3 regions of the Vreelandella sp. 21 genome follow, and region 1 is predicted to be linked to each of the others. Evidence: riboswitches for the same ligand, from Rfam matches in the RefSeq annotation. Region 1 holds a riboswitch; each other region holds the start of a gene.
The links. A riboswitch is a leader RNA that binds a small molecule or an ion and turns the genes downstream of it on or off. The one in region 1 is predicted to bind thiamine pyrophosphate.

Region 1 (10,720 bases):
ATTCTGCTGGCTGGGGTGGGTTATCTACTGTCGGCACTGTTCGGCCGCTATCACAGCTTAGCCGCTAAGCTGCGGCGTAAGACAACGCCGCTGGCGCTTGAACAGTCGTCATAACTCTTTGTTATTTTTGAAGGAGCGTTATATGTCGCTTTTCTCTTCATCGCGCTGGTGGGTGGGTGTTTCGGCCATGCTGGCATTGCCTGCGGCAATGGCTAACGACCGTGTTCAGGTAGTGACCAGCTTCTCTATCTTGGCTGATATGGTCGAAAACGTGGGCGGCGAGCACGTTGACGTAACGTCGCTTGTCGGCCCTGACGGCGATGCGCATGTTTATTCGCCAAGCCCAGGCGACGCCCGCGCGCTGGCCAGCGCAGATGTGGTGGTCTTTAACGGACTGCTGTTTGAGGGCTGGATGGAGCGTTTGATTGAGTCTAGCGACTATACGGGTGCCCTGGTCACCGCAACCAACGGCATTCAACCCCGCGCCTTTGCCAAACACGATCATGAAGAACACGGCCATGACGATCATGGACACGACGACCATGGCCACGGGCACGACGAGCACGATCACAGTGAACATGACCATGGTGATGACGACCCTCACGCATGGCAGGATCTACAGCAGGCAAAGGTCTACGTTACCAATATTCGCGATGGCTTAATCGAAGCAGACAGTGCTAATGCTGAAAGTTATCAAGCGAATGCTGAGCGCTATTTAGCGACAATAGACGAGGCTGATCATGAAATTCGTGATTTGCTGAGCGATATTCCCGCTTCGGCCAGCGTGATTACCGGCCATGATTCGTTTGGTTATTTCTCAAATGCTTATGGGGTGAACTTTCTTTCCCCTGTCGGCCTTTCTACCGAGGCTGACCCCAGCGGTGCCAGCATGGCCGCGCTGGTGGATGTCATCGAACAGGAAAACGTGCAGGCGCTGTTCCACGAGAACATGACCAACCAAGCAATCATTAATCAGCTTGCCGAAGAAACTGGCCTGCCGATTGCTGGCACACTGTATGCCGATGCGCTGGCGAGTGAGGGTGAAGCCAACACTTACTTGGGCATGATGCGTCATAACGCGAACGTGCTGCACTCAGCATTGGCTCAGCCGGGTCATGACGATCATGCTCATGAACACGACCATCATGGTCATGATCATTAAGCGAAAAAGTTAACTATTGAATACCGCCGCAGGGCGGTATTTTTTTGCGTTGCATTTTGTCCCAGGGATGGGGAGACTTGCACTACTGCTGTAAATTTTCATCTCTGTAAATTCCCCCCTGCAAAGAGCCAACACCATGCGCCTGAACGCCGATTTTAGCCACTTTGCCAGTGTCACGCCGGATCAGTACCATTGGGTGGACTCCCCCAGCGCGGGTGTAGAGCGCATGATGCTAGACCGCATTGGCGACGAAGTCGCCAGAGCCACTAGCTTGGTACGCTACGCGCCCAACAGCCAGTTCAACCGCCATACTCATGGTGGTGGTGAAGAAATTTTAGTGCTGGAAGGTGTCTTTGCCGATGAGCATGGCCGTTACCCGGCAGGCAGCTACTTACGCAACCCGATTGGCACTGGTCATACCCCGCAAATAGGCGAAGAAGGCGCACTTATTCTGGTGAAGCTACACCAGTTTGATGAAAACGATATTCTGCAACTGGCCGTGCCTGCCCATAGGCTGCCCTGGCAGCCCGACCGACGGCCAGGTATTACTTACAAAATGCTGCACACCTATAGTTCAAAACAGTATGGCCCAGAGCGAGTCAGCCTAGAGCGCTGGGAAGCCGATACACTAGTGTCTTATCCACCGCTTGCCGGTGGTTTAGAGCTGTTTGTGCTGGAAGGCTCTCTGCTCAGTGATGAGCAGGAATATGCTACCGGCAGCTGGTGCCGCTACCCAGTAGGTGCGGCACCTCAGTTACGCGCGGGTAATGAAGGCGTGCAGCTTTATCTAAAACGCGGGCACTTAGCCACTGTTAAGCTACCCAGCTAATCTACAAAACTGTTTACAAATCTAGCCTACCAAGCCAATAAACGGCAGCAGCGTTAATAGGGCGATCAGCACCACGGCAACGATTACCAGTACGACTTGCACGGGGTGGGCGAGGAAGCGCCGCCATAATGTTGGTGCATTGCCACTGGCAACCGCTTCTTCGTGCTCTCGCCGTGCTTTAGCTTGACGCTTTTCCTGATACGCCGCCAATGCCGCTTCAGCGGCCTCGCGCTGAGCAGTGTTACGTAGCCAAATTGCATCGACACCCAGGCGAAAAAAGCCCGCCTGGGTTTCATAGACATCAAAGCCCTGCTCATCTAGCAATTGGCGTACTTCCAACGCCTCTTCATCGGTCACGTGGCGTAGCCGAAACAGCAAGTGGGCCATATTAGTCGCCCATGGCTGCCATGCGGTCTGCCTGAATCACTTCGATCCAGTAGCCATCTGCATCTTTGACAAAGATAACGTCTTTCATCTTGCCCTGGTCCGCGCGCTTGATGAACGTCACCTCATGCTCATCAAACCATGCCTCGGCAGCTTCTAAGTCAGGAACACTAAAGCAGATATGACCAAACCCTTGAGGCTCAGCGTTACCGTCATGATAGGCAAAGTCCTGCTGATCTTCTGTGCCCCAATTATGCGTCAACTCCAGCAAGCCTTTCTGACTGAAGGTCCAGGCAGTGCGTGCTTGACTGTCTTCTGGCACGTTATCGCTGCTTTCGAGATTGGCTAGGAAGTAGAGCGAAAACTGCATCTCTTCGAAATCCAATCGGCGTAGCACCTGCATTCCAAAAACCTTAGAGTAGAACGCTAGCGCACGTTCGGGATCCTTCACCCGCAGCATGGTGTGATTTAAGCGAAACCCTTGGGTTTGCGGCGCTACGGGCGCGACTCCGGAATGTTGTTCGCCTTGAAAACTCATTTTGCTCTCCTGTCGCTAATGCTGATCATTGAATCCATTGAGCCTCACTTACCGCTTACCATGGGGGCTTTAGAGCCATAATACCAGCCCTTACAAGCATGTAGGATTCACTAACGCAGTGTCACATTAAGCACACTGGCAATACTAAACAAAACCCCTACACTTATTATTCATAAACTTTACAAAAAGCAGTTCCCGCAACATGAGCGATGCCCCACCTTTGAGGCGCCCACAGGAGTTTTCCATGACCGCGATTGATATGACCCTCGGTGACCACATAACGTTAAAGCAGTTAGCCCATGCCATACACAATGGCTTTTCACCGATTGTGGAAGTTGAATCAATGGATGGTATCTATAAGGTTCGCTTCCATCACGCGAACGGTGTTTCTGATTTAACCAGTGCTGAGGGGCATGTCAGCACGTTTTTGGGCACCGGTGAGATTCGCGACACCCTTGGACAGCTGGGCCTCACTCATGGCGTGCTTACGTTTGCCGACCAGTGTGGCGATGAAATGATTGGTGTTGAGGGTAAGGCGATAACGCCTGATGAGATGCTCACCTACGGAACACGCATCTCGTTTCGTTGATATTTGCTCATAGCGTTTCCCAGGCTTTACAGATTGATCTAAGCCAAGGATAGTACCATCACGACAGGGGCGCCCTTGCTTAACGGGCTGAGAAGCACCCTTTGAACCTGAACCGGATAACACCGGCGTAGGGAGTCGTGGTGCAACTGCATCACCTCCCAGCCGGGAGGATATTATGCCTTCACGCCCACTCGGCGATTATCTCCGCGATCTGCGCGCTGCCACACCGCTGGTACATTGCATTACCAACTATGTGGCGATGAATAGCACCGCTAACTTGCTATTGGCGACAGGTGCTTCCCCCGCCATGCTGCATGCCCAAGAAGAAGTGGCGGAGTTCACGGCTATTTCTGGCGCGCTGTCCATTAATATTGGCACCCTCTCTTCCCCTTGGGCTGACGCCATGGCAGTCGCCGCGCGCACTGCTCATGAAAACCATATTCCGTGGGTGCTTGACCCTGTGGCTGTTGGTGCTACCACATTTCGCCTGCGTGTTTGCGAGACGCTGCTGGCTTATCAGCCTAGCGTTATTCGTGGCAACGCCTCAGAAATTCAGGCACTTAACGGACTCGCCAGCCAAGGGCGTGGAGTCGATGCGACTGCTAGCACCCAAGAAGCTACAACCGCAGCCATTGCGTTAGCACAGCAACATCGCTGCGTGGTGGCGGTCACTGGCGAGAGCGATTTCATCACCGATGGCACGGATCATTATCGGCTTAAAGGTGGGCACGCACTCATGCCTCGCGTGACTACCTTGGGCTGCGGATTGAGTGCGCTGGTGGCAAGCTTTGTGGCCGCAAGCCGCGAGCAGCCGCTGGAGGCCAGCTTGGCCGCCTTGGCGTGTTTCAGCATCGCTGGAAGCCGTGCAGGCGAGCAGGCTCAAGGCCCTGGCAGTTTCCAGGTGGCGCTATTGGATGCGCTGTATCAATTATCCCCTGACGACCTTTCGACTCTTGCTCAATGGGAGGCGGTGCATGCCGTTTGATCTTTCACTCTATTTAGTCACCGATGCTGGTCTGTGCGCTGGCATGGGTCTGGAAAAAACCGTTGAAGCTGCTGTGCAGGGCGGCATTACCATGGTGCAGCTACGCGATAAACACGCTAGTGACGAGCACATGATCGCCCAGGCCAAACGTCTCAAAGCGATGTTGGCTGGCAGTGGCGTCCCTCTGATCATTAATGATCGCCTGAACGTGGCGTTCGCCAGCCAAGCGGATGGCTTACATGTCGGGCAAAGCGACACAGCTGTTCAAGCAGCTCGAGCCACTCTCGGCCAGCACGCCATTATCGGGCTTTCAATTAACACCCCAGCCCAACTTCAGGAGGCACCTGTCGAATTGCTCAATTACGTCGGTTTAGGGCCCGTGTTTGCAACTGGCAGTAAACAAGACCACGCCCAGCCAATTGGCTTTGATGGGCTGGCACGGCTTGCCAATGCTTGCCAACTTCCCAGCGTCGCGATTGGCGGGTTAAAAGCTGAACACATGGCTCAAGTGAAAGCCGCTGGGGCAAACGGTGTTGCGGTTATTTCTGCTATTTGTGGTCAGCCAGACCCCCGCCTGGCTGCACAGGCATTCCACGCGCAATGACCCAGCTCGACCATATCGCGGCGTTTGTAAAGGTCGCTGAGCTGGGTAGCTATACCCGCGCGGCCGAGGCGCTAGACCTTTCTCGCACGCGGGTATCTCGCCAAGTGATGGCGCTTGAAGAGGCATTGGGTGCTCGGCTTATTCAGCGCACCACCCGGCGGCTGCACCTCACTGAAGCGGGAGAACGCTATCTCGTTCGTGCGCAAAGCATTCTGATCGCTTTGGACGAGGCAGCGGCAGAAATCGGCAGTGGCACCAGTACGGTGAGCGGGCAGTTGCGCATCAATGGCCCGATGAGCTTCGGCACACGCTATCTTTCACCGCTGGTTGCACAGTTTATGCAAACGCACCCTGGGCTTGAGGTGCGTTTGGATCTAAACGACCGCCGCGTTGATTTGCTGGAAGAGGGCTACGATGCCGCCATTCGTATTGGCAACCTGCCCGACTCTAGCTTAGTGGCGCGACGGCTCACCCAGTGCCGGATGCTGTTTTGCGCATCACCTGATTACCTCGCCCAGTATGGCACGCCGCTGACTAGTGAAGACTTGGCATCTCACCGCTGCCTTCGCTACCGAAGCGGCCAAAACAGTGGCGATTGGCGGATTGGTCATCAACTACTTAGTATTTCTGGCCCCCTAGAGAGTAATAATGGCGATATGCTGACGCATGCAGCTGAAGCAGGCTTAGGGATAGCGCAACAGCCCAGCTTTTTAGTGACTGATAGCATTGCGAACGGGCGCCTAGTGCCGATTTTGCAGAATCTGCCGCCTGCGTTGCTAGACATCCATGCGCTTTATCCAGCCCGACGCTATTTACCTGCCAAAGTAGAGCGCTTTATTGAGTTATTAGCGGCGGCGTGGGGTGACCCACCAGTATGGGAAATTGAGCTCGGATTGTCGCCTTTATCGCAACAGTGAAGTGCATTAACAGTGGATTATCTCAGTGGCTTTCATCTGTAAAGTGGCACTATCGCATCCAACGTGATGCTCGCGACTAAGAGAGACGGCTATGACCACTGCTAATACTTCACCACTCACCCTCCATGCCACCGCCTTGCTACGTATCAGTTTAGGCGTAATGGCCTTAGCTCACGGCTTGCTTAAGGTGTTTGTCTTCACCCTGCCAGGCACTGTCAGCTATTTTGAATCCCTGGGCTTACCGGGTGTTCTTGCTTACTTAACCATTGCTGCCGAAGTAGGTGGTGGCCTAGCACTTTTACTGGGCATCTATACTCGTTGGGTAAGCCTTGCTCTAGTACCCGTGCTGCTAGGTGCAGCCTCGGTACACCTGGGTAACGGCTGGCTGTTCTCAAACCCGGGTGGTGGCTGGGAATTCCCTATTTTCTGGGCGATTGCTCTGGTGGTACAGGCAGGCCTAGGTGGCGGTAGCGCTGTTGTCAGCCGCAAATTCGCTTAACCGCTCTGCCCGCATTGGCTTCGGCTTGTGCGGGCATCATTAGCCCGCTATAGGCTAACGGAGGTACTAAAATGCTACCCAGCCTGTTTATTTCCCATGGTTCCCCCATGTTGGCGCTGAATAAAACGCCGGCCCACGCTTTCCTACGCGAGCTGGGAAAACGCCTCTCCCCTCGCGCGGTGGTCGTCGTATCAGCCCACTGGGAGAGCCTCACGCTCAAGGTCAGTACTAGCGCACAACCAGAAACGATTCATGATTTTGGCGGGTTTCCACAAGCCCTTTTTGAGTGCCAGTATCCGGCCCCTGGCAACCCTGAATTGGCGGAACAAATTGCAGTATTATTGGGTGCTGAGCGCGTTGAGCGCGGCCTTGATCACGGCGCCTGGGTACCACTTTCGCTGATGTTTCCAGAGGCCAATGTACCGGTCGTTTCCCTGTCGCTACCTGTGCGCTGGGAAAATGACGCGCTAGTCACGCTCGGCGAGCGCCTATCGGCATTGCGAAAAGAAGGGGTTCTGATTATTGGCTCGGGCAGCCTAACCCATAACTTATATGAAACCCTGCCTCAGGACAGCCCCGCCCCCGCCTGGGTAGATGAGTTTGCCCAGTGGGTTAGCGAACATATTGAAGACAATGATCGCCAGGCATTACTTCACTGGGAGCGTGCTCCAAAAGCGCTGGAAAACCACCCGACCCCAGAACACTTCCAGCCCTTACTGGTGGCCATGGGGGCAGGCGGAGATGGAACTCAGTTACACCACAGCGTGGAACATGGCGTACTGGCGATGGATGTCTACGCGTTTAGCTAATAGCAGTGCCTAACGATACAAATTGAGCTTTTCGGGGTGGATCAAGATCGCGCATTAAAAGCGCAAATTCACTCTGCTCCGGGCTAATGCTAACACCTGGCACGGGGAGGCGAACTCGGTGCCCTGAGCCAGGTGCAGCGCGCTGGGCTTCGCCGCGAACGTTCTCCATGTGTTCAAGCACGAAGCGGTGATTGCCACCTGGCAACATGAGTTCCATGCTATCCCCCACTTCGAAGCGGTTTTTAACCTCGATGTCTAACCAGCCACGAACAGGATCGTAGCCCAGCACTTCACCGACAAACTGTTGGTGCACACCGATGGAGCTACCCTGCTGATAACTTTGAAATTCATCGTGAACATGGCGGCGATAGAAGCCTTCGGTATACCCTCTGTTCGCTAAGTTCTCCAGCTCATCCATTAATCCCATATTAAAGGGGCGGCCAGCAACGGCATCATCGATGGCGCGGCGGTAAACCTGTGCGGTCCGTGCGACGTAGTAATGAGACTTTGTCCGCCCTTCGATCTTAAGCGATGCTACTCCCATTTCTGTCAGTCGCGCCACGTGCTGTACTGCACGCAAATCCTTGGAATTCATAATGTAGGTGCCATGCTCATCTTCATACACAGGCATCAGCTTGCCAGGGCGAGTGACATCCTCGATCAGCGCTGAGAGCTCGTCCTGGTCGGCCACCGCCGTTTCAGCGACGTGCTGAGCTGGCAACAGGTCACCCGTATCATCTTGAGTGGCTGCTATGGTGTTATATTTCCAACGACAGGCATTCGTGCAGGTGCCTTGGTTGGGGTCGCGGTGATTAAAATAGCCAGACAGCAGGCAGCGTCCTGAGTAGGCAATACATAGCGCACCATGAACGAAGGTTTCGATCTCTAAGCCTGGGCACTCTGCGCGTATTTCGCCAATCTCTTCAAGGGATAGTTCCCGCGACAAAATAATGCGGCGAATACCTTGGCGCTGCCAGAATTGAGCGGCGGCCCAATTGACGACATTGGACTGCACCGACAGGTGGATCTCTTGATCTGGCCAGCGATCGCGAACCATCATAATCAGGCCCGGGTCTGACATGATCAACGCATCGGGACCGGCCTCAATGACAGGCTCCATATCCCGTAGGTACGTTGTCAGCTTGCTGTTGTGCGGAGCAATGTTGGAAGCAACATAGAATTTCTTACCTCGCGCATGTGCGTACTCAATACCACGATGCAAATTATCGATTTTAAAATCGTTGTTACGCACCCGGAGAGAGTAGCGCGGCTGACCTGCATAAACGGCATCTGCCCCATAAGCAAACGCGTAACGCATATTTTTAAAGGTACCGGCAGGCGAGAGTAATTCGGGAGCTTGCATAGACAGTCACCGTTATCAGGACGATGGCGCGCGTGCGCAGTGATGAAAGAGCCGGATTATAACCAGCTCAAACAGCCTGTCTTGCTCAGCTATCTACTTTGCTGACCCAGATCAAAAAGTAACGACCACAAGCCTCTTTTGACACATATGACGATGAATAACAGCCGCGTTTTACGCCGTTGGGCGGGGTTTCAGCGTCGTACGGCGGTCATGGTAAGCAATTGCTAATCCGCTGCCCATAATCAGCACACTGCCCACCCATACCCACAGATCTGGCAGCTCTCCCCAGAACCACCAGCCAAGCAGCACCGCCCACAGCATTGCGGTGTAATCAAATGGAGCAGCAATCGCGGCGGGGGCAAAGCGGAATGCCAGGGTAATAAACGCGGTCGCGCCAATACCCAAAACACCCGAGACCAAAAAGCCAAGCCAGTGCCAGGGCTCTGGGGTTTGCCAAACCCAGGGCAAACTCAGAGCAGTGACGATAAAGGGCACTAACGTCATGTAGAACACCATTGCCCACAGGTGCTCCCGAGCACCATAGCGCCGCGCAGTGATCATCATCAGTGCATAAAAGAAAGCCGCTCCCAAGAGGGTTAGCGTGCCGAGCTGGAACGCATCACCGCCGGGGCGAACCACAATCAGCACGCCAGCAAAGCCAACTAACGACGCTATTAATACGGGTGGATCGATTCGCTCGCCAAGCAACGGCACTGAAAGCAGCGTTACAAACAAGGGCGCCACAAAAGCGATTGCCGTGGCCTCTGCGAGTGGCAGCAGGGTTAGCCCCCAGACAAAACACACCATCGTGGCGGTATAAATCAATCCTCTGAGAAGGTGTACACGGGGGCGCTTGGTATGCAACTTGCGCAATCCGCCTGCAAAATGCGCCAACAGGGCAATGAGCGGTAATGACACGAGCGTACGAAAGAAAATAATCTGTAGCGGCGAATGGACCTCGCCTAGCCACTTCGATACCGCATCACCGAGCGCTAAGAACAGAACTCCTAAGCACATGCACAGGATACCTTTTAACGACGTTGTCACGACGCTCTCCTTTTGCCCTTTGGACACTTTATCAGCCGGGATTAACAACTAATAAAAAACCCCGCCAATGTGTCACTGACGGGGCTGCGGATCTAACGTGGCTTTACAAACTTGCGTTGACCACCATGCACTCCATCCCCTGCGCCTGGAGCGTTCTACAAGCGCGTCTGGCGCGTGCTTCGTCCAAGGCGACAACCCTGGCGCGGAATACCGGCGTTTGACCAGCTAAAGTATCGATAGCAACCCGCCCCCCCACTTCATGAGGCAGGCGCTGCGCTGCCTGACGTGCCAACTGCTCTGCTCGCGCTGCCTGGCTAAAAGCACCTACCTGGATACCCCAATCACCAGCAGTAACAGACCGTTGAGGCGTAGCTGCCAATTCGCGCTCACGTTCAATAAAAGCGTTCACCGGGTCTGGTCTACGGGTGACAGGAACTTCTGTCGGTGCCTCCATTGAGCGCGCGAGACGATCTTCAATTTCAACAGCCGGTGCAGACGCTGGTGAAGGAGAAAGGGTTGTCGCTGCCAAATTATTCGAAGCCGCTGTATTATTCGAAATCGTTACATTACTGGCCATGACAGGGCGATTAGAGGCTGGCGGTGTCGACATGGGGCGTTGGCTAGGCGCGTTAGAGCCAGAGAAAGCCATAAACTCTCTAGAAAAAGTGGTATTGGCCAGCCACGTTTGCTGGTCACGCAGCGCTGCACGAGCAAAGCTACGGTCTAACAGGTTGGCCATATGAGAATCACGAGATGACCCACTAAAGCCACCCATAACAACGCCCACCATACGGCGATCCCCGTGGACGGCCGTTGTCGCTACATTGAAACCAGATGCACGAATGAAGCCGGTTTTAAGGCCATCTGCACCGGGGTAGTTTTTCACTAAGCGGTTATGGCTGGTGTGCCGGGTACCACGATAGGTGAACTCCTGGAGCCCAAAGTAGTGGTAGTACTGTGGGAAGTCCTGCATCACGCGCACAGAGAGTGTCAC
Region 2 (10,720 bases), 1.4 Mb from region 1:
TAGGCGGGCAGTGGCGTTTTCTCGCGCTAGCGCGGGGTTCAGTGGGCTAAGCGCATTCAACGTAATGGCCGCGTCCGCCATCAACGTTCGCTGATGGTGGCTAAGGGTGGCGTCAGTGAAGGTGAGTGTCGCGTCTATCGTCTCTTCGCTGGACAGTTGTGCGGCCAACGAGCCACTTCCTTGAGCCGTGAAATCAAGTAAATTAGCCGCGAGTGTTGGTGCTTGAATCGCTAAGAAGGCGTCATGAGGCTTGGCGTCACGTAGCGTCACGCTGGCTTCAATTTGGCCGTTACCTTCAAGCCGAACCCCTTGGCCATCAAAAGTGTGTGCCAGATAGCGATCAAGCATGTCCAGGCGAGTGACGTCGCCTTGTAGTTCCAACAAGGCGCCAGTGGGCAGATCTAACTGGTCTAAGCGTTGATTGGGCATACTGGTCGCTAGGCGAAGTTGCGTATTAGTGGCATAAGGGTGGGTATCCGCCAAGACGACATTGATGAGTTGCGTTGAAAAGTTGAGCATGTTGTCTTCTACCGCCAAGCGCACGGCGCCTTCACCAACGGCGGTGTGGAGCGGAAGCGGTGTTTCTGCAACCAACCAACGCAGGTCGTCTGTTTCGCGGGGTTGCAGGCGCTGTTCGTTCACCGCTAAGCGTAATTCGGGGGCATTTAAGGTTAGCTCGCTGCCATGCTGTAGCTTGCCATCGCTTAGGTTAAGTTCTCCCGCTAAGTTGCCGTGACCATCAAGTGTCAGCCAGGGCAGCGCTTCTAAATAGGGCATAAATACATCCCAAGCATCTGCCTGCGCTGCGAGGGTCAGTTGTGCGGAGAGGGCGCTGAGCAGTTCAGCGGTGAGCTCTGCGCGGGGAATTTGCGCGGTAGTAACACTGTCCAGAGAGGCATCTGCGCGCAACTGGATATTTTGTACTAACGAGGCTTGGTCGCTAAGGCGTATTAGGTGACCTTGGCTGATATCCAACGACACACTTGGAACGGCTAACGCAGCGCGACTTAGCTGGGTATCCGCCACCTGCAGCTGGCCTTGTGCCTCGAGAGCAATATCGCCTACTGTCAAGCGGCGAAGCCCGTTGGCATCGAGTGTCTGTATGTGTAGTTCGCCGCGCAGAAGTGCTAGTAACGACAGCGAAAGCGTTGCACGTTGGGCTTCAACGGATATCGGCAAGCTGTCGTCTTCCCGTGCTAAGTAGAGGTTCTCTACTTCCCAGCGCCCTGGGTGAAGGCTGTTTGCATTCGTCCAGCGTACTTCGACCCCCTCAATTTGAGACAGCCGTTTGGGTAGCCATTGGCTATTCAGCAGCCAAGAGCTGCCAAATACCCATACCAATGCCGCTATCAAAGCGCTTAATAGCGTGAGTAGTAGGATGCGGGGTAGACGTTTTGACCTAAGGTACTTGTTCGGCATACGGGCTTCCTTGCAGATGACTCCTGTCGGCGCGTGTTTTATGGCATTATGCGCGTCGTGGGGCCGTAATGGGTTTTCGATTTCAACGCTAGGCAGGCAGCAAAGCCATGTTCAAGGATTTTTACGCGCAACGCGGAGAGTATGTTGTGATCTCTGCTGAGCAGGCCAGCCGTTTCGCTAAGGGCGTGGCCGGCGATTACAACCCGATTCACAATCCAGATGCGCGCCGTTTTTGCGTACCTGGAGACCTGCTATTTACGCTGGTGCTGGTGAAGTTTGGGTTGTCGCGACAAATGGAATTTCGCTTCACCAATATGGTGGGAGCTGATACACCACTCAAGTTTAGTGAAGAAGCGAATGGTGATCTACTTGTCTGCGATGAAGGAGGCAAATGCTACCTGCAGGTGACTCGTGGGGGGGAGATTACTCACGATGAAGCGGCTATTGAGGCGTTTGCCCGCTGCTATGTGGCGTTCTCAGGGAAGAACTTTCCTCACTATTTAAAGCCTTTGATGGAGCAGCACGGGGTAATGTTTAACCCCAAGCGCCCCTTGGTTATTTACGACAGCATGGGGTTTTCCTTAGAGCGCTTAGACGGTTTCTCGCCAAACTTAGCCCTAACGAGTTCATCGTTAGAGGTTCAGGGCAAGCGTGCTGATGCTTTACTTGAGTTCTCGATTGAGTCTGCAGGAGAAGCGGTTGGAGTAGGCTCGAAGAAATTAGTGGTCAGCGGCTTATGTGAGTATGACGCGACTGAAATGGCAGCGATTGTTGATGAGTTCTACCGCTTAAAAGCGGCTTACGAAGCGGCGTAAGTAGCTCCGTTGCGTTAGCGTAATGGCGGGTGCCATTAACGCTAACGCTAAGGTATTCTCAAAGCCTATCAATTAAAAAAACACGCGAAGCGTTCTAGGCGCTTCCGCTGGATACAAGAGGCTTTGCATGAATCGCATCAAAACGCTTACGCTTGCCTGCGCAACAGCCACGCTCGCCGTTTCAGCCATGAGTGCTCAAGCGCGGGATTTTCGTCTCGGCCTTATCACGCCTGCACAGCATCTATGGTCTACCGAGGCGGAAGCCTTTGCCCAAACACTTAACGAGCGCTCTGATGGCGAGCATAGCGTTAGTGTTTTTCCAGCTCAGCAGCTTGGCAATGAAGCGCAAATGGTTCAGCAGCTGCAAACCGGCGCGTTAGATATGGCTTTCTTGACGATTGCCGAAATTTCCAACCGTATTCCCGATTTTGGCGCACTATACGCACCTTACTTGGTTGATGACGTTAATCACGCGGCACGGCTGTTGCGTTCTGACGCGGCTGGGGAACTACTCGAATTAATGCCACAAGAAGTCGGCTTAATTGGCGTTGGCTACGGCATGGTAGGCATGCGCCAAGTGCTCAGTCGTGACCCTATTGAAAGCGCCGACGATCTGCAGGGGCAGCGTTTACGTATTACCCCTTTCGAGCCGATTCGTGATTTCTATACGGCTACTGGTGCTGCCCCTGCACCCATGCCGCTATTAGAAGTATATGACGCGCTGGCTAACGGTCAGGTCGATTCCATTGATATGGATTTCGACTCTATTTTGATTTTGAAATTCTACGAGCAGGCAGAAAACCTGCTGATTTCTAACCATATGATGTTCCCTATGGTGGGCGTCGTGTCTGGGAGAGTATGGCGCGATCTTTCTGAAGAAGATCGTGAGCTGATTGATACTGCGATGGCTGAGCATCTAGAGAACGTGCTGGTGGGTTTTGAAGAGAAGGATGCCGCTCAGGAAGAGGAAATTCGCGCCTTGGATATCAACATCGTTGAAGCGGATGCTGAGTTTTTCTCTGACGCCATTGCACAGTGGGAAAACATCTGGGCGCCTAAGGCACCTATGTTAGAAACGTTACGCGCCGAAGCTGACCGGTTACGTGACGAGTAATATGCTGCAACGTTTTTCATCAGGGCTTGCACGCTGTGAAGAGATTGCCGCCGCTGCTTTAGCAGCGGCGGTTACCTGTCTGATTCTCACCAATATTGCGTTTCGCGCGCTAGGTAGTCCGCTTTACTGGATTAGCGAGCTGGCAATTTATGCCATGATCTGGATGACCTTTTTGATAGCCGCCACGGTGTTTAAACGCCGCCAGGGGATAGCGGTCACGTTGCTGAGTGATCTGCTACCGCAAACCGGCCGGAAACTGATAGGTATCTGGGTAGATGCCATGGTGCTGTTATTTGCTCTGCTGTTAGCGTGGCTCTGTTGGCGTTGGTATCAGCCACTTGCACTGGTGCAAGCGGGGTTTGATACCCGTGCTTTTCAAGGGCAAACATTCAATTTTATTTACGCTGAAAACACCTCCACTCTTGGCGTTAAAAAATTCTGGGCGTGGTTAATTGTGCCGTGGTTTGCATTTTCCCTTAGCCTGCATGGCTGGACAAATCTTATCCAGTCACTCAAACAATGGCGAACCCCGACCCAAGCACCCACTGCCAAAACGCTACGCTAATCCTGCTTACCCTATTGACGGTCCGTTTATGACGATTGCTGTTTTTTTGCTGCTGTTGCTCGGCGCTGTGCCCATTGCGCTAGTACTGGCATTGACTGCCATGTGGTATATCCAGATGTCAGGCAATACGGTGTTGTTTGATTCGTATCCACAGCAGCTGTTTAGCGCCATTGAAAGCTATGGATTGCTGGCGATTCCGTTATTTATGTTGGCGGGCGAATTAATGAATGAAGGCGGTTTAACTCGCCGTTTAATTGCTCTAGCGCGCATTTTAGTAGGAGGGTTTCGCGGTGGTCTCGCCTATATCAATTTAGTCGCCAATATGATGATGGCGGCGATTATTGGTTCGGCAGCCTCGCAAATTGCCATTATGTCCCGTGCGATGGTGCCAGCAATGGAGCAGGAAGGTTACGACAAATCCTACAGTGCGGCGATTACCGCCGCGGGTGGGCTACTGTCGCCGATTATTCCACCTTCCATGCTGTTTGTGTTGTTTGGCGTCATGGCCCAAGTGCCTATTGCAGAAATGTTTATTGCGGGGTTGCTGCCGGGGCTGCTCTTGGGAACAGGCTTTTTTATAGTGATTGCCTTGGTAGGCTTGGTTCAGCAATACCCTAAAGGCCAGTGGCCGACTCGCTCTCAGGCACTTCATGACCTGCTTTGGGGGCTACCAGCACTGCTCATTCCAGTGATCATTATTGGTGGCATCCTATGGGGAGTTGCCACGCCAACCGAGTCGGCTGCGCTGGCCTCTCTAGCGGCTTTAATCATGGGCCGCTTTGTATACGGTGACCTGCGTTTAAGCCAGCTACCCCAGGTGCTAACTCGCACGGCGATTAATGCTGGGTTGGTCATCATGCTGATTGCCGCCGCTGGCGTGTTTGGCTGGGTGGTGATTTATGAGCAGCTTCCGCAGATGGCCGCCGCATGGATTGCCGCGTTGACCAGCGACCCCTTCGTGTTCTTGCTACTGGTGATTGGCGCACTGCTGTTAGTGGGAATGGTGATTGATGGCATTGCGGCGCTAATCTTAGTGGTGCCGATTTTAATGCCCATTGCTCAAAGCCAGTTCGCTATTAGCCCCTATCAGTTTGGTGTGGTGGTGTGTTTAACCCTGGTGATGGGGTTGTTAACGCCTCCCGTAGGGGCAGGGCTGTTTATCGCTTCCTCAATGACGGGTGCGCCGCCGCTTAAAATATTTCGCTCGCTGCTGCCGTTTTTGCTAGCAACGTTAGTGACTCTTGTCCTTCTCGCCTGGTTGCCGTGGTTAACCAACGGGCTTATCCAGCGTTAATCGGCATCACATCCATTCCAATCTCTAAACTGATGTTCTCCACGGCGTTTATGATGCCTTTTAATGGCGGAACATCAGTCCTAGGCTGCTTACTCAGCGCTGAGTTGGCTAACTCTTTATCAAGTGGCTAATTGACGTTTACGTCAACTTACTGATATACCCTAGAGTTCATCTTTGCGTCTCATAACAAACACAACGTTGAGGAAGGAAGTCATGTCCGTTCGTGAAATCCCTATGTATATCGATGGCCAGCCAGTCATGTCACAAAGCCAGGATTGGCGTGATGTGGTCAACCCTGCGACTCAGGAAGTGGTTGCCCGCGTACCATTCTGTACCGCCGAAGAGGTGGAACGTGCGATTGCCAGCGCTAAAACAGCTTTTAAAGGGTGGCGTAAAGTGCCGCTTGGCAAGCGCATGCGCATCATGCTGAAACTTCAGGCACTGATACGCGAAAATACTGCTGAATTAGCCGCGCTAATTACCGAAGAGCACGGTAAAACCCTGCCTGACGCTGAAGGTGAAGTAGGGCGCGGTTTAGAAGTCGTTGAGCACGCTTGTTCAATTACGTCGCTGCAGTTGGGTGAACTGGCGGAAAACGCCGCGAATGAAGTCGATGTTTACACTATGCACCAGCCGTTGGGCGTTGGCGCAGGTATTACCGCCTTCAACTTCCCGATTATGCTGCCCTGTTTTATGTTTCCGCTTGCCATCGCAACGGGAAATACCTTTGTCCTGAAGCCGTCTGAGCAAGACCCCAGTTCCACCATGCGACTGGTTGAACTTGCCCATGAGGCGGGCGTCCCGGCAGGCGTTTTAAACGTAGTCCATGGCGGCCCAGATGTTGCCAACCAGATCGCCGATCATCAGGATATTAAAGCACTTTCGTTTATTGGCTCGACCCATGTGGGCTCCTTGCTTTACAACCGTGCAGCCGCCGCAGGTAAGCGTATGCAGTCGATGATGGGAGCTAAAAACCACTGCGTTGTTATGCCGGATGCCAACCGCAGTCAGGCGATTGATAGCCTACTCGGCTCGGCGTTTGGTGCTGCTGGTCAGCGCTGCATGGCTAACTCGGTTGTCGTGCTAGTAGGCGAGGCTCGTGAGTGGCTAAAAGATATTGAGGAAGGCGCGCGTAGCATGAAAGTCGGTCCTGGCACTCAGCGCGATGCAGACCTAGGGCCGCTTGTCTCACCTCAAGCGAAAGAGCGCGTTGAACGCCTGATTACAGCAGGTGAAAAAGAGGGCGCTAAACTACTGGTAGACGGCCGTGGCTGCACGGTAGATGGCTATCCAAACGGCAACTTTGTTGGCCCAACTCTGTTTGCCGATGTGACCGCTGATATGACGGTGTACCGGGAAGAAATTTTTGGCCCAGTGCTATGCGTGGTCAGTGTGGAGACGCTGGATGACGCGATTGCGTTTATCAACGCTAACCCTAACGGTAACGGTACGTCGATCTTTACTAACTCAGGCTGGGTAGCACGGCGCTTTGAAACCGATATCGACGTAGGCCAGATTGGTATCAACGTGCCGATCCCTGTACCCGTCGCGTACTTCAGTTTTACGGGTTCGCGAGCTTCCAAGCTTGGCGACTTGGGGCCGAATGGCAAGCAGGCAATTACCTTCTGGACGCAGACCAAAACGGTCACTGCCCGCTGGTTTGAGCCAGAAAATGTATCTAGCGGTATTAATAGCACTATTTCGTTGAGTTAATTGCACCATGAAAAAGCCCCGCGATAAGCGGGGCTTTTACAGTGTCGACTCAAGTATCCTGAAATAACGGCAGACTTCTTTTTAGGAGCTGGCCGATAGGGCCAAGCTGACTGGCGTGCATAACGAGAATGGTGGGAGCGGCAGTTGGCGTTTTTGAGTTGTGAGGAACTATGTGAGGAACTAGCAGCGCAAATTCACCTTCTTCGAGATGAAATTCATGCAGCTCACGCAAGCCATCGGGTGTTTCGCACTGAGAGCAGCGGTAGTTATCATCTTCGCCATAAACTAAGCGATGATACATTTTGAAGAGCGTATAAATGGCTAAACCGCCTTTCAAAGCAGGCCAGCGGGCAGGTGTGCTGCGCAGCTTGTCAGAAACGATGATGCCATCGGCTTCTGCGCTGGCGAATACGCTAGCTAGTGGTGCTGAGAGGAGCGACGTGCTAGCGCTTAACGACGTCTCGTGTTCTTGAGGGTTCGAGGAGACCTCGTTAACCACTCGGTGGAAATCATCTAATGAGGCAAGCGGGAAGTCCTTGTGCTTTAGATCACTTGGCTCGAAGCCGCCGTTTTCCCAGCCATGGATAACTCGGAGGGTGGCACGCGCGTGATGCATAGGCAGGGCAAGAAGGGTGTGCAGCATTACCCGGATATGAAGCTGACGCTCATCGGTGTCGTTTTTAAATGCGCAATAAGGGTCGGCAAAAAGAGTATGCAAGCGCCCAGGCGTATGCTCTTTGGCTTCGGAATAATGCATTTTGGTGTCCCTGTTAATTGCCGTTTGATGTATTTACTGCACGGCTTATAGGTCATTGAATAGTTGAGAGTATGGACAGCGTTAGCCGCGATTGAAAGTCACTTTGTTTAGTGTTTTGTTACCGAATCGCGTTATCCAACAACATAATTGTTTAATCAAAACAAAAATTTAAAGCTCAATTAGGAAGTGAGGTGTAACGATGACTAATCGACTTAGCCGTTTCCGTGTACCAGAAACGCTGGATGAACTGCCTGACGATATTCGTGATGCAATATTAAAAGTGCAAAGCAAGGCGGGATTTGTGCCCAATGTATTCTTAATGCTGGCGCATCGCCCTGAGGAGTTCCGCGCTTTTTTTGCTTATCACGATGCTTTGATGGAGCGTGAATCCGACACGCTGACTAAAGCTGAGAAAGAGATGATTGTTGTGGCTACCAGTGCTCGCAATCGTTGCCTCTATTGTGTTGTTGCCCATGGCGCGCTATTGAGAATTTATAGTAAAGACCCTTTAGTCGCTGACAATGTCGCTATCAATCATCTGGCGGCAGGGCTAAGCGAACGCCATCGAGTAATGCTGGACTTTGCATTGCACTGCGGGATTGAGGTTGGGGAGTTCTCTGCCGCGTGGCAAACAACATTAGAGAAAGTAGGTTTTACGCTAGAGGACTGTTGGGATATTGGCGCCATTGCTGCTTTTTTCGGCATGTCGAATCGGTTAGTGACCATGACGGGTACGCCCCCCAATGAGGAGTTTTATTTGATGGGACGCCTACCGCGTTAGTAGGATAAAGACGCACATCTAGGCGTGACTCGCGAATAAATTTTACTAACGCCCAGCCTTTACTAACGAGCCGCTTTCGCCGAGGATAGCGTCTCCATTCACTGTCGCCAGGGGAGCCCGCAGCTGTTGGGCTGAGAATGCGCACTGCGCAGACCCTGGAACCTGATCCGGTTCATACCGGCGGAGGAAGTGCGACATGCCTTACCTAACGTCAGCCGTACTTGGTGCGGCGCTATTCTGTTTTGCTTTTCTGGGCCTGCGTGCACGTCATGTGCAGGGGTCGCTTGATGACTATGTCACAGCACGAAACTCGCAAACCGCTTCCACACTTGGATTCTCCTTTTTAGCCTCGGGAATGGGCGCCTGGATTCTGTTTGCGCCGCCTGAAATTGGTGCCTTTGTTGGTCCTTTAGCGTTGGCAGGCTATGCCATTGGCTCTGCGCTGCCGTTTATCGTGTTGGGGTTGTACGGACCAAAAATTCGTCGTGCATTGCCAGAAGGCAGAACCATCGCCGAATTCGCCCACGCTTGTTACGGCAAGGGGGTGCGTCATTGGGTGCTACTGGTATCCGTAGCCTACATGGGCTGTTTTTTAGCAGCGGAACTGACGGCGATAGGTGCCATTACCGCGCTGCTTTCCGATGTACCACCTGCACTAGTGATTATTGGCGTTGCGCTCACTACCTTGGTGTATACGGTGATTGGTGGGTTGCGCGCAAGTCTCGCAACGGATCGCTGGCAGGCATGGCTTTTACTAGCCCTGTTATTAGCCGTAGGTAGCGTTGCGATTTGGCGGCTACCAACCATGCCGAATGACGCAGTCATGCCCTCTATTCCTATTGCAAGTGCGCTCAGTGTTGCCCTGACGCTCGTGATTGCGGTGACCGCCGCCAATCTTTTTCACCAGGGCTATTGGCAGCGTGTATGGGCTGCCCAGGATGACCAGAGCTTAGGTCGTGGCGCTTGGCTAGGCGGCGGTCTGACCGTACTGGTTGTGATGGTGATCGGCGGTGTCGGCATCATGGCCGCCATGAGCGGTGTTGCTTTGGGAGAACCACCTATTCCTTTCTTTGCGCTGTTAACAGATGCGCCTGCCTGGGTGGCATTACCTGCATTGGTGTTGGCAGTCACGCTAGTGACCTCAAGTGTAGATACGCTGCAAAACGGTATAGCGTCTCTGATAGTTGGGCGTGGCGGTGAACAACATGCAGCATCTTTAACGACCGCACGTTGGATAACGGTCACAATGATGGTGCCGGTGGTATTTATTGCCCTGCAAGGACTGTCAGTGCTGCGACTCTTTTTGATAGCAGACCTACTTTGCGCTGCCATCGTGGTGCCTGTGCTGCTCGGCCTATGGCAACGTATGACGCCAATGGCGGCGATTGGTGGCGGCATGGCTGGGTTAGTAGGGGCAATACTACCGGGATGGCTAAGCCAGGGAAGCATCGCAGCTGGCATCATGGCGGCTACCTTTCCAGGCAGTATCCCAACGTTGGGGCCTTTTCTAGGGGCGTTGCTGGCGTCTATTGTCGTCAGCGTTACAATGGCATATCTGCCTAATCGACGAAGCGTTAGGCCGTAACGTTAAGCCGTGAGCCAACTTAACAGGGACGATCATGATTCGCAGCCTACTAACGACGTCAGAAGGCGATGTGCGCGAAGGCGATGAACGCCTAATCGATGACTGGCAAGCAATGCCCGGCAGCCACCTATGGATAGACATGAAAGGTGAGCCTGAGGAGCGCGAACGCCAGCTATTGGAGCGTTTTGATTGTCATCCAATGGCAATTCAAGATGCCCACAAAGAGCGCCATCCGCCGAAAATTGAAGAGTTTGAGCACCATACCCTGATTATTTACCGAGGTATTTCGTCGTTTGATGCTCAGCTAAACTTTGTGCCTCAGCAGGTGTGCCTCTTTATTGGAGAGCGTTTTCTAATCACGCTGCACGCCGGTGAGGCGCTTAGTATTGAACGACTCTTTAATGAGCACGGGAAAACGCTGCTGGCGCTATCTCCCGAGCGTGTCGCACTGAAAATTATGTACACTTCGGCAGGCTTCTATATCGATAGCTTACTGGAGTTTGAGAGCGAGCTAAGCGATATAGAAGATGAGCTTTTGGAAGATGGTAACGATGTGCTGATGCGGAAAATCACCGCCTATCGTTCACGATTAGTAAAGATGCGCCGTGTTTTTAGCTACCACAAAGGCATTACCCAAGAGCTTACAGCCTATGACTATGCCCATCTGCCTCGCGGAG
Region 3 (10,720 bases), 770 kb from region 1:
TCGGTTCCGTCGTTTCGTCGTGCCAATATTGCCGAACACCGGTTCCACTACTGACATACGATGGCTGTAGATCTGTTTGCCTTTAGGGCTATCGACTCGGTGCTTCATCCAGTCGGTGTAATTGGGTAAGCGTTTGTTCTCGATAATAAAAGATACCTATCGACTGGCAAAGTTGCGATGGCGCTTGCCGTATTTGTCTTATGGAAAACTGACAGATCGAGTTTATGCTCGCTCAGGTAATGCGCTGCGTGCTCAAAGGTGCCGGGCTGAAGTTGATCGTAGTAGTTGATTACCACCATGGCGTTCTGATCGTAGTTATAAGCCTTGAAGCGCGGCATGCTGACCACTCCTCGTATGTCTCCTCGATCCTACCAAAACTTAGCCGTCAGCGGAGTTTTTCTACAGGCTCAACGCTCCAATAACCGGCAGCTGAAACGCAGCGAAGCGTAGTGTAAGCTGTCCGGCGCCGCAGGCGCGAAGTTGATTGGTTTGTTATACGATTTCTGCAACATTAGCCTCATCCACTTGTATGTCGGGATTGAGTTTGCTGACTAGATTTCTCACTAAGCTTTTAGTGCGAGTATCCATTTTTGAACCTAGAAATATTCGACTGATAGTTACATCAATGTAGTTAGAGTCTGTTACAAATACTCGCTCCTCTTCTTCATAGGCCCACGGTTCCAGCTTGCAAGTTAAGACATTTTTCGCAGTCTCGTGACTGCCATGCTTTGTGGCATTTTGCACATAAGACAACCCCTCATAAGTTACAGACCTGATCTCATGCTTTGGATGTACGATTACGCCTATTGCTACACCTCTATGGCTATCCGCATAGTGTGACCACATTAGGGTGCTATCAAATCGACGTGAAAGGGAGCATATTCTGATTTTGGTTTTTTCGCCTTTTATTTTTCTTACCAACTCACTATTTATAGCGCCACTATCGTATGTATATAGCCCTTCCATAGGATCATTGAGCTCGAAATATGGCGCTGCATAAATTCTATTATTGAGAACAATGTCGACAAAGTTCTTGAAATTTTCCAATGACCTATATTTGTAATGCATAGACAATTTTTCGTATAACGCCAAGTTAACCCGCCGGAGCGTAGTTGTTTGTTTTTATGGTAGCGTAGCGAGAAGCCATAAAAAAAAACGGCGCAGTGGAGGTCAGGTTGCACTTTTTATTAGGCATTTTTGCAGTACGCTCTTAGACATTTAAGTAAATCAAGCTCATCTCCAGCACAGCCACCACCTGAGAAATCTAAAGGTCCTATACCGACAAGGCGGCCAACTTTATCGCAGTACTCTTGCAAGTTGTTTAAAAACCCCTCCAATTCAGATTCAGTTGTTCCACCCAAATCCGAACCGTTTATTTGAGATAGCCTATCATAATGAGCAATTCGCTTGTTACGTGCAGGTTTAACCTTGGCGCCAAAAGCTTTCAAAGCCAACGATAACGAGTTGACCTCCGAATCCATTAATCCCTCATCGGCTAACTGCTTATTGATCAGATCGATAGTAATATTTACTTTACCATACATTTCAGCGGCATCCATTATTTTACACACTTGAAGCTTCCAATCTCTATGCATAATCGATGCAATTTCAGTAAAAAAAGTAGCAGCGACCTTGGATAATACAGGCTCAGAATCCTCATTAAAAAGATTCACGTAGACGTTGTACTGGTGCCGAATTTCGATGCAATGATTCCTGAATAATTCAAAGTCACCGTTTAATTTTTCATGGCTCATGATTAGTGCTTAACAGTGATTATACGCCTCGCTACAACCCCCCAATAAACGCGACGGCACATTCATTGGGGTTTTGCAGCCATCCAATTTGACTCTACCCCATTGATTCCCAAGAGAGCAAAGCCAATTTTGACTGCATATTCAAAATTCGCGTGCTTGCGCGTGCCCCTTGCATCTCTTCTCTCCTCCTCCTAGACTGCTTGGCACTAACTGCTTGACGGGGTGCCGGTGAATCCGGCTGAGATGGCGCAGGGCGTATCTTCTTGATACTGCCAAAGCGCTGGTCCCGCTGAACCTGATCCGGCTAATGCGCTGCTCCTATAACGAGCGCGCGGGTACCGGCGTAGGGATCAAGCGATGGCCTCGGCTTAGTTTCACGCCACCTTCTGCGCCATTTCCTCGATCTCAACCGCCCACCTTCCGGATCATTACTACCGGAGGCACCATGGGCTACCGCTTTGCTGATCTTACTAATGCCTGCCATGACGACTGGCGCGCCTATATTGAGCACGATTTTGTCCGCCAGCTGGGTTCCGCTGCGCTACCAGAAGCATCGTTTCGCCACTATTTGAAACAGGATTACCTGTTTTTGATTCACTTCGCCCGCGCCTACGCGTTGGCCGCCTATAAAAGCCCTACGCTGGCTGATCTGCGCCAAGCCCATGAAGGTTTAAAAGCCATTGTGGATGTGGAGCTGGGCCTGCACGTGGGCTTTTGCCAGGAGTGGGGGATTTCCGAACAAGAGCTGGCGGAGCTTCCGGAAGCCAGAGCCACTTTGGCGTATACCCGCTACGTATTAGACACCGGCAATCGCGGCGACCTGCTCGATTTACATGTAGCGCTGGCTCCTTGCTTAGTGGGCTACGGCGAAATCGCCAACTGGCTGAACGCTCAGACTTCTACCCTACGCGGCAGCCAAAACCCTTTTGATGCTTGGATAGCGATGTACGAAAGCGAGGAGTTTCAGGCCGCCATGCAGGCTGAGCTTGAATGGCTCAACGCCCGCCTGGCCGATGTTACCCCCGCCCGCTTTGCCGAGCTGAGCAAGATCTTCCGCGACGCCACGCGTCTGGAAATCGATTTCTGGCAGATGGGTCTGGATCTGATAGACAGCGATCTAACAGACAAAAGTCGCACCCATTAAGCCAACACAATAACCATAATCAACAACGAAGGAAGACGACCGTCATGACGAAGACTTTAGAAACTAAAACTTTAAAAACTGAGACCTCAAAAAGTAACACCAGCCACTTTTTAGCGGAAACTGCCCAGGTCGATGCCGCTGCCATTCAGCCGCTGCCCGCCTCGCGCAAGGTGTACGTTGAAGGCTCACGACCCGATATCCGCGTGCCGTTTCGGGAAATCACTCTGTCGCCGACTAAAACCAGCAGCATTGATGAAGAGAACCCGCCGCTGCTGGTGTACGACACCTCTGGCCCTTACACCGACCCAGCCGCCAACAACGATTTACGCAAAGGCCTACCCGCCCTGCGCCGCGCCTGGATTGAAGAGCGCAACGATACCGAGTTCCTTGACGGCCCCACCAGTGAGTACGGCAATCGCCGCGCTAACGACCCAACGCTCGCCCAGTTGCGTTTTGATTTAACGCGCACCCCGCGCCGGGCAAAACTAGGTAAGAATGTCACCCAACTGCACTATGCGCGCCAGGGCATTATTACCCCTGAAATGGAATTTATTGCCATTCGCGAGAACCAGCGCCGCCAAACATTAGGCACCGCTGAAGTTGAGCGTATTCTTGGTCACCAACATCCTGGCCAGAGCTTTGGTGCAAAATTGCCGGAAGAGATCACGCCGGAATTTGTGCGCGACGAAGTTGCCCGGGGGCGCGCAATTATCCCCAACAATATCAACCACCCAGAATCCGAGCCGATGATTATTGGCCGTAATTTCCTGGTAAAGATTAACGGCAACCTGGGTAACTCGGCAGTTACCTCGTCGATTGAAGAAGAAGTCGACAAAATGACCTGGGGTATCCGCTGGGGATCGGACACCATTATGGATCTTTCCACCGGCCAGAATATCCACGAAACACGTGAGTGGATCATCCGCAACTCGCCGGTGCCGATTGGCACAGTGCCGATCTATCAAGCGCTTGAGAAGGTCAACGGCATTGCCGAAAACCTGACCTGGGAAGTGTTCCGCGACACCTTGATTGAACAAGCTGAACAGGGCGTGGATTACTTCACCATTCACGCGGGTGTGCTGCTGCGCTATGTGCCACTAACCGCCAACCGGGTGACCGGCATTGTCAGCCGTGGCGGTTCCATTATGGCCAAATGGTGCTTGTATCATCACCAGGAAAGTTTCCTGTATACCCACTTCGAAGAGATCTGTGAGATCTGCAAGCAGTACGACGTAGCGTTTTCGTTGGGCGACGGTCTGCGCCCCGGCTCAGTCGCCGATGCCAACGACGAAGCACAGTTCGCTGAGCTGGAGACCCTGGGTGAGCTGACGAAGATTGCCTGGAAACACGACGTTCAGGTGATGATCGAGGGCCCTGGCCATGTGCCCATGCACCTGATTAAAGAGAACATGGATAAGCAGCTTGAGGCGTGCCATGAGGCACCTTTCTATACCCTCGGCCCACTGACCACCGATATCGCCCCCGGCTATGACCACATTACCTCGGGCATCGGTGCAGCCATGATCGGCTGGTTTGGCTGTGCAATGCTCTGCTATGTGACGCCGAAAGAGCATTTGGGCCTGCCGAATAAAGATGACGTCAAAACCGGCATCATCACCTACAAGATTGCTGCCCACGCAGCGGACTTGGCCAAGGGTCACCCGGCGGCACAACGTCGCGATAACGCGCTTTCCAAGGCACGCTTTGAATTCCGCTGGGAAGACCAATTCAATCTGGGGCTAGACCCGGACACCGCCCGTGAATTCCACGACGAAACCCTGCCGAAGGACTCTGCCAAAGTGGCGCACTTCTGCTCCATGTGCGGACCGAAGTTCTGCTCTATGAAGATCAGCCAGGAAGTACGCGATACCTATCGTGACCGCGCGCCGGAAAATGCCGCTGAAAGCGATTCTGAGGCAGTCAAGCGTGGCATGCAGGAGCAAGCGGAGAAGTTCCGCCGCGAAGGCAGCGAGCTATATCAAGAAGTTTAAAATAGCAGCCTGCAAGTTTCGCTAATAACGAGTGGCTCTTGGGTCTTACACGACTTCAAGAGCCATTTTTTTAATCAAGGAGAGGTTAGTTTAATTTAAGTTGTGTATGATTATCATTCACAGTGAGTTTTATTCTAAATATTCAATTTAAAGCCAACATTTTTCAAAGGACTGACTCTAGATGAGAACGAAACTATCCTTGGCTGTTTCTCTTGCCCTTCTCAGCACGGGCGTACTGAGTGGCTGCAGCGATGATAGCGCGCCAACAGCATCAGGCACCCAGCAGGAAGCACCAAAAAACCTCTCAGCTTCCCTGTTGAAATATATCCCCGCCGACTCTCCCTATTTTGTGGCAACACGGGAGTCAATGCCTGAACAAGATGCCTTTGCTCTTTACCAGCGCATGCAGCCAAAGGATAGCCTTGAAGCTGACTTGGATGAACTGCGCGACATGCTACACGAGATAGACGATGACGTGTTGCATTCGCTGATGTCACTGTTGATCGCGATGGGGGAAGAGTTTGTCGGGGTTGAAACACTCGATGATATTCATGCGCTGGGCTTTAAAATGAGCCCCCAGGTCGCTTTATACGGACTGGGTATCTTGCCCACTCTGCGTATGGAATTGCAGGATGAAGACGCTTTCCGCGAAACGCTGCAGCGCATCCTCACCAATGCAGATATCAATCCGAGTACGGCCACAACAGATGAAAAAGAGTACTGGGTGCTAACACAAGATGGTCCGATCAAAGCCATCATGGCCATTATCGATAAGCAACTGCTGATGTCGGTGGTGCCAGAAAATGTCAGTGATGAGTTGCTATCACAGGTGCTGGGTAGCACCCTGCCTGACAGCAGCATTGGTGATACCGGCGCCCTAGAGGAAATTGAACAGCGTCATGGCTTCACGCCCTATGGTGCTGGGGAAATCGACTCATCACGCCTGCTTAGTGAGCTGAGTACCCCCACACACTTAGGTACTCAAGCACTATTGGACGCAGCTGATGCAGAGCGGCTGGATCTCTCCGCCTGCCAAGCAGATATTGACCGCATCACCAATCGCTTCCCTGGTCTTGTAATGGGCATGCGTGAGTATAACCTCGACCGTATGGAGATGAATCTTATACTGGAAACCGATGAGGCTATTGTCAGCGATCTTCGTGCAATGACCGCTCAGGTTCCGGGCCTTGGTAGCACAGAGGGCATGGCCAGCTTTGGGCTAGGCCTGAATCTACCGGTGCTGATGCAAACTGTTCAGAAGTATGCTCAGGAAGTGCGTCAAAACCCGTTTAGCTGTGATGAGCTTCAGGAATTAAACAGCACCTGGAATGAGATCAATAAAGCGATCAACAATCCAGTCGCCATGATGATTGGCCCATCCCTGTCTGGTTTCAGAGCACGCCTTAACAACCTGACAATGAAAGATGGCGAGCCCACTGGCACTGGTCTCCTGACCCTCGCTTCGCAAAACCCGCTTGCACTGCTGTCTACAGCAAGCGCGTTCGCGCCTGATTTAGGGACACTTGGACTTGAACCCGGTGGAGAAGCCAAAAAAATTGACAGCATGATGCTGCCACCAGACTCACCAGAGCTCTACGCGGCCATGTCTGAAAGCGCCATTACCTTGGGCGTTGGCATCAGCGATTCCGAAACACTACAGGAAGAACTGCAAGCCCCTGTTTCCGAGCGTGACCTACTGGTTCATGGCCATCTGACGGGTGAGTTCTACCATTCACTGGCCGATGTCATAGCGCAAATGCCCTCCGATGAATTGGCAGAGCTTGATATTGATTTGCTCAAGCAATATAGCGATATCTACAAGAACATGGAGTACTGGTTCAGAGTGGATGATGCAGGCGTTGAAATGAGCTTCTCGCTGGAATTGAACTAAGCACTGGCTATTCCTAACATCCGAAAAACTCGCCATTGGATGCAGCTCTCATCGTGTCACTGTGATCGTTAGCGAGTTTTTCGTCGGCAGCCATACTGATACAGGTGGCGTATGTATGGCTCTTGAACTTACTTAAGCGCTACGAGACCTCAAGGGCCACTTTCAACACGCCATCACGTTGGTGGGAGAACAGATCATAAGCATCAACAATGTTCTCCAACGCATAGCGGTGCGTGACCATGGGGCCAAGATCTAGTCGCCCTGCAGCAATGATGCTCATCAGCCTGCGCATTCGCTCTTTGCCGCCAGGGCAAAGTGACGTAATGATCTTGTGGTCACCTAGCCCAGCACAGAAAGCGCCCAGCGGAATCGTCAGGTCTTCAGAGTAAACGCCCAGGCTTGAGAGCGTGCCGCCAGGTTTTAGCACCCGCAAGGCCGATTCAAAGGTTTGCTGCAGGCCGAGTGCTTCAATGGCCACATCCACACCGCGCCCGCCGGTCAGCTTTAGAATTTCCTCTACGACATCAACTTTGCGGAAATCCAGCGTCACGTCAGCGCCCATCTGCTTGGCCATTGCCAAACGTTCATCAACACCGTCGACAGCAATAATCATCCCCGCCCCACGTAACCGCGCACCTGCTGTCGCACACAGCCCAATCGGGCCTTGCGCGAACACCACCACAGTGTCGCCAATATTGATACCCGCTTTTTCGGCACCCGCAAAGCCGGTCGACATGATATCGGGGCACATCAGCACTTGTTCGTCGGTTAGGCCGTCTGGCACGGGCGAGAGATTGGCCTGGGCATCAGGCACCAATAAGTACTCCGCCTGGGCACCGTCGATGGTATTGCCAAAGCGCCAGCCGCCCATTGGTTTATAACCGTGGCTGTGGTGGCCACCATCTTGCGAGGAGCAACCATCTTGGCAGGCATAAGAGGTGAAGCTCGGGCAAATCGCTCCGGCGATGACGCGCTGGCCTTCCTGGTAGCCCTTTACGTTGGCGCCCAGCTTTTCAATCACGCCCACCGGCTCATGGCCGATGGTTAAGCCTCGCTCAACGGGATATTCACCCTTGAGGATATGAATGTCGGTGCCGCAGATTGTGGTAGTGGTGACACGCATCAGCGCATCATTGGGGCCGATCTCGGGAATGGGCTTGTCGTCAATCTCAATGCGGCCAGGCTCAACAAAAATAGCCGCTTTCATCATGGTAGGCATGGGACGATTCCTCTGTGCAGGGAGTCATAGCGCTTCACCACTCAGCTTAGGCGATTAATCGATGGCTGACGGCGGCTAAAATTGCGCCATATCAAGCTTTAGGCTACTAGGTGGGCAGCTTATTATTTGTCATAAGAAGCCACCACAGGAATACTTTTAAAAACAAAAGCTAATGCGAGGTTGCCAAACAAAGCTCTCTAACAAAGCTTCCTAGTAAAAGCACCTAACGGAAGTTAATGCCCTGTGTGTTGGTGCTAACACGGGTGCCGGCGGCTCCCTGAAGAATTTCTTCGATATCAGCCAATGCACCAATAACCGCTTCTTTACCGGTATTCCTGCTGTAGCTGCATGCTGCCTCTATTTTTGGCCCCATGGAGCCCGCCGCAAACTGCATGTCATCCAGCACATCCGGATGAGCACTCGCGATCGCCTTGTGGTTTGGCCCATTCCAGTCGACATACGCGGCATCAACATCCGTCGCAATGATCAGTAAATCAGCCTGCAACTGCTCAGCGAGTAGGGCCGAACAGAGATCCTTATCGATCACTGCCTCTACACCATTGAGTTTATTATTTTCGTCGTAGGCAGTAGGAATCCCCCCCCCGCCAGCACAAATGACGATCGTACCTTTTTCGAGAAGCCACTTTACCGGGAGAATCTCGAAAATCCTGTTGGGACGCGGACTGGCAACCACACGACGGAATTTGTCCCCGTCGGGTGCAATGCTCCAACCTTTCTCCTTAGCCAAGCGTTCGGCCTCGTCCGCTGTATAAACCGGACCTATCGGCTTGCTGGGGTGCTGAAACGCAGGGTCATCAAGGTCAACTTCCACTTGTGTTAATAAGGTAGCCAGCGGAACCTCAACAGGCAGCAGGTTGCCGAGTTCCTGCTCAATCATATAACCGATCATGCCTTCCGTTTCTGCACCTAGAACATCCAGTGGGTAGGCACTAACATCCGTGTAAGCAGCCCCCTGCAGTGCCAGCAACCCAACTTGCGGGCCGTTGCCGTGGGCGATTACCAATTCATTACCTGGTGCGATCCTGGCAATTTGTTCACAGGCAATTCTAATATTTCCACGCTGAGCCTCTGCTGTCATCGGCTCTCCACGACGTAGTAAGGCATTTCCACCCAGTGCAACGACAATTCGCATCGACATTTCTCCTCAGACCCCACCCAAGGTGGCAACAAGCACCGCCTTGATGGTGTGCATGCGGTTTTCCGCCTGTTCAAATGCAATACAGGCCGGCGACTCGAAGACCTCCTCGGTCACCTCAATGCCATTTGCCAAGTGCGGGTATTGATCAGCCACCTGCTTGCCGATTTTAGTTTCCGTATTGTGGAAGGCTGGTAAACAGTGCATGAATTTGACGCGCGGATTACCTGCACACTGCATCAGGCTGCTGTTTACCTGATAAGGCAGGAGCTGCTCAATCCGCTCCCCCCAGGCTTCTACTGGCTCACCCATCGAGACCCACACGTCCGTGTGGATAAAGTCGACACCTTTAACCGCCGCTTCTGGGTCCTCGGTCAACGTAATAGTGGCACCACTTTCCTCCGCAAAACGCTGGCAAGCATCGATGTGTTCTTGAGAAGGCCACAACGCTTTGGGGGCAGCAATGCGCACATCCATGCCAAGCTTGGCACCAATTAAGAGTAGCGATTTGCCCATGTTGTTATGGGCATCTCCCACATAGGCATAGCTGATCTGGTGTAACGGCTTTTGTGTATGCTCCCGCATGGTCATCACGTCAGCGAGCATTTGTGTCGGGTGATACTCCTCGGTTAAACCGTTGTAAACCGGCACGCCCGCATAGCTGGCCAGCTCTTCGACAACTTCCTGTTTAAAGCCGCGATACTCAATAGCGTCGTACATGCGGCCCAACACACGAGCGGTATCCTTCATGCTCTCTTTATGGCCAATTTGCGAGGAGCCTGGGTCAATGAAGGTAATATTGGCGCCTTGGTCGTATGCGGCCACTTCGAAGGCACACCGTGTACGGGTTGATGTCTTCTCGAAGATCAGCGCAATATTCTGCCCCTTGAGAAGTTGCTGCTCCGTACCGGAGTACTTGGCGCGCTTGAGGTCGCGGGCAAGGTCAAGCAGATAGCAAAGCTCACGCTCGCTATGATGCATGAGGCTAAGCAGGCTACGGTGATGAATATTAAATGCCATGATGAACGCTCTCAGTAGTCAATGGGGTCACGAATGATCGGGCAAGTCATGCAGTGGCCACCGCCACGACCGCGACCAAGCTCACTGGCGCTAATGGTGATGACCTCTACGCCTGCCTTGCGTAGCAGCGTGTTCGTCGATGTATTGCGGTCGTAGCCAATCACCACGCCGGGCTCGAGTGCCACAACGTTGTTACCGTCATCCCACTGCTCACGCTCTGATTCGAAACTGTCACCGCCCGTTTCCACCACACGCAAGGCGGGCAAACCGAGCGACTCAGCGACCACCTCAAGGAAGCTATTTTCTTCTCGGCGTACATCGATCCCCCCTGGGCGACTCTCATCTGGCCGGAGGCTGAAGGCGACGATATTGCGTACGACTTCAGGAAAAATGGTTACCAGATCGTGGTCACAAAAGCTGAATACGGTATCCAGATGCATCGCCGAGCGCGATTTTGGCAGGCCTGCGACAACGATTCGCTTGGCCGCACCGGCAGAGAATAGCGCTTGTGCCACTTGGCCAATGGCCTGACGAGAGCTGCGTTC

Region 2: it holds a riboswitch for thiamine pyrophosphate, as region 1 does, so the genes downstream of both, ACN06F_RS13115 (sodium:solute symporter) here and thiM (hydroxyethylthiazole kinase) in region 1, are expected to answer to the same signal.
Region 3: it holds a riboswitch for thiamine pyrophosphate, as region 1 does, so the genes downstream of both, tenA (thiaminase II) here and thiM (hydroxyethylthiazole kinase) in region 1, are expected to answer to the same signal.

Annotation. Positions count from the first base shown of each region.
Region 1 is NZ_CP194673.1:215,362-226,081, reverse strand. Features, by position in the region: gene ACN06F_RS01105 (metal ABC transporter permease) at 1-114, shown strand, start outside; gene ACN06F_RS01100 (metal ABC transporter solute-binding protein, Zn/Mn family) at 143-1,162, shown strand; gene ACN06F_RS01095 (cupin domain-containing protein) at 1,299-1,991, shown strand; gene ACN06F_RS01090 (DUF6164 family protein) at 2,013-2,378, opposite strand; gene gloA (lactoylglutathione lyase) at 2,380-2,913, opposite strand; gene ACN06F_RS01080 (hypothetical protein) at 3,158-3,502, shown strand; TPP riboswitch at 3,558-3,653, shown strand; gene thiM (hydroxyethylthiazole kinase) at 3,678-4,487, shown strand; gene thiE (thiamine phosphate synthase) at 4,477-5,091, shown strand; gene ACN06F_RS01065 (LysR family transcriptional regulator) at 5,088-6,008, shown strand; gene ACN06F_RS01060 (DoxX family protein) at 6,100-6,507, shown strand; gene ACN06F_RS01055 (DODA-type extradiol aromatic ring-opening family dioxygenase) at 6,579-7,316, shown strand; gene yegQ (tRNA 5-hydroxyuridine modification protein YegQ) at 7,309-8,679, opposite strand; gene ACN06F_RS01045 (DMT family transporter) at 8,851-9,726, opposite strand; gene ACN06F_RS01040 (serine hydrolase) at 9,830-10,720, opposite strand, start outside.
Region 2 is NZ_CP194673.1:2,837,119-2,847,838, reverse strand. Features, by position in the region: gene ACN06F_RS13155 (hypothetical protein) at 1-1,419, opposite strand, end outside; gene ACN06F_RS13150 (DUF3581 family protein) at 1,527-2,234, shown strand; gene ACN06F_RS13145 (TRAP transporter substrate-binding protein) at 2,362-3,348, shown strand; gene ACN06F_RS13140 (TRAP transporter small permease) at 3,350-3,913, shown strand; gene ACN06F_RS13135 (TRAP transporter large permease) at 3,942-5,207, shown strand; gene ACN06F_RS13130 (CoA-acylating methylmalonate-semialdehyde dehydrogenase) at 5,421-6,920, shown strand; gene ACN06F_RS13125 (hypothetical protein) at 6,970-7,677, opposite strand; gene ACN06F_RS13120 (peroxidase-related enzyme) at 7,877-8,458, shown strand; TPP riboswitch at 8,558-8,665, shown strand; gene ACN06F_RS13115 (sodium:solute symporter) at 8,655-10,043, shown strand; gene corA (magnesium/cobalt transporter CorA) at 10,078-10,720, shown strand, end outside.
Region 3 is NZ_CP194673.1:985,770-996,489, reverse strand. Features, by position in the region: partial or broken gene ACN06F_RS04570 (transposase) at 1-135, opposite strand, end outside; gene ACN06F_RS04565 (hypothetical protein) at 105-338, opposite strand; gene ACN06F_RS04560 (DUF2971 domain-containing protein) at 493-1,068, opposite strand; gene ACN06F_RS04555 (hypothetical protein) at 1,188-1,754, opposite strand; TPP riboswitch at 1,963-2,121, shown strand; gene tenA (thiaminase II) at 2,200-2,898, shown strand; gene thiC (phosphomethylpyrimidine synthase ThiC) at 2,943-4,889, shown strand; gene ACN06F_RS04540 (hypothetical protein) at 5,071-6,780, shown strand; gene ACN06F_RS04535 (NAD(P)-dependent alcohol dehydrogenase) at 6,920-7,999, opposite strand; gene arcC (carbamate kinase) at 8,223-9,152, opposite strand; gene ACN06F_RS04525 (ornithine carbamoyltransferase) at 9,165-10,175, opposite strand; gene arcA (arginine deiminase) at 10,187-10,720, opposite strand, start outside.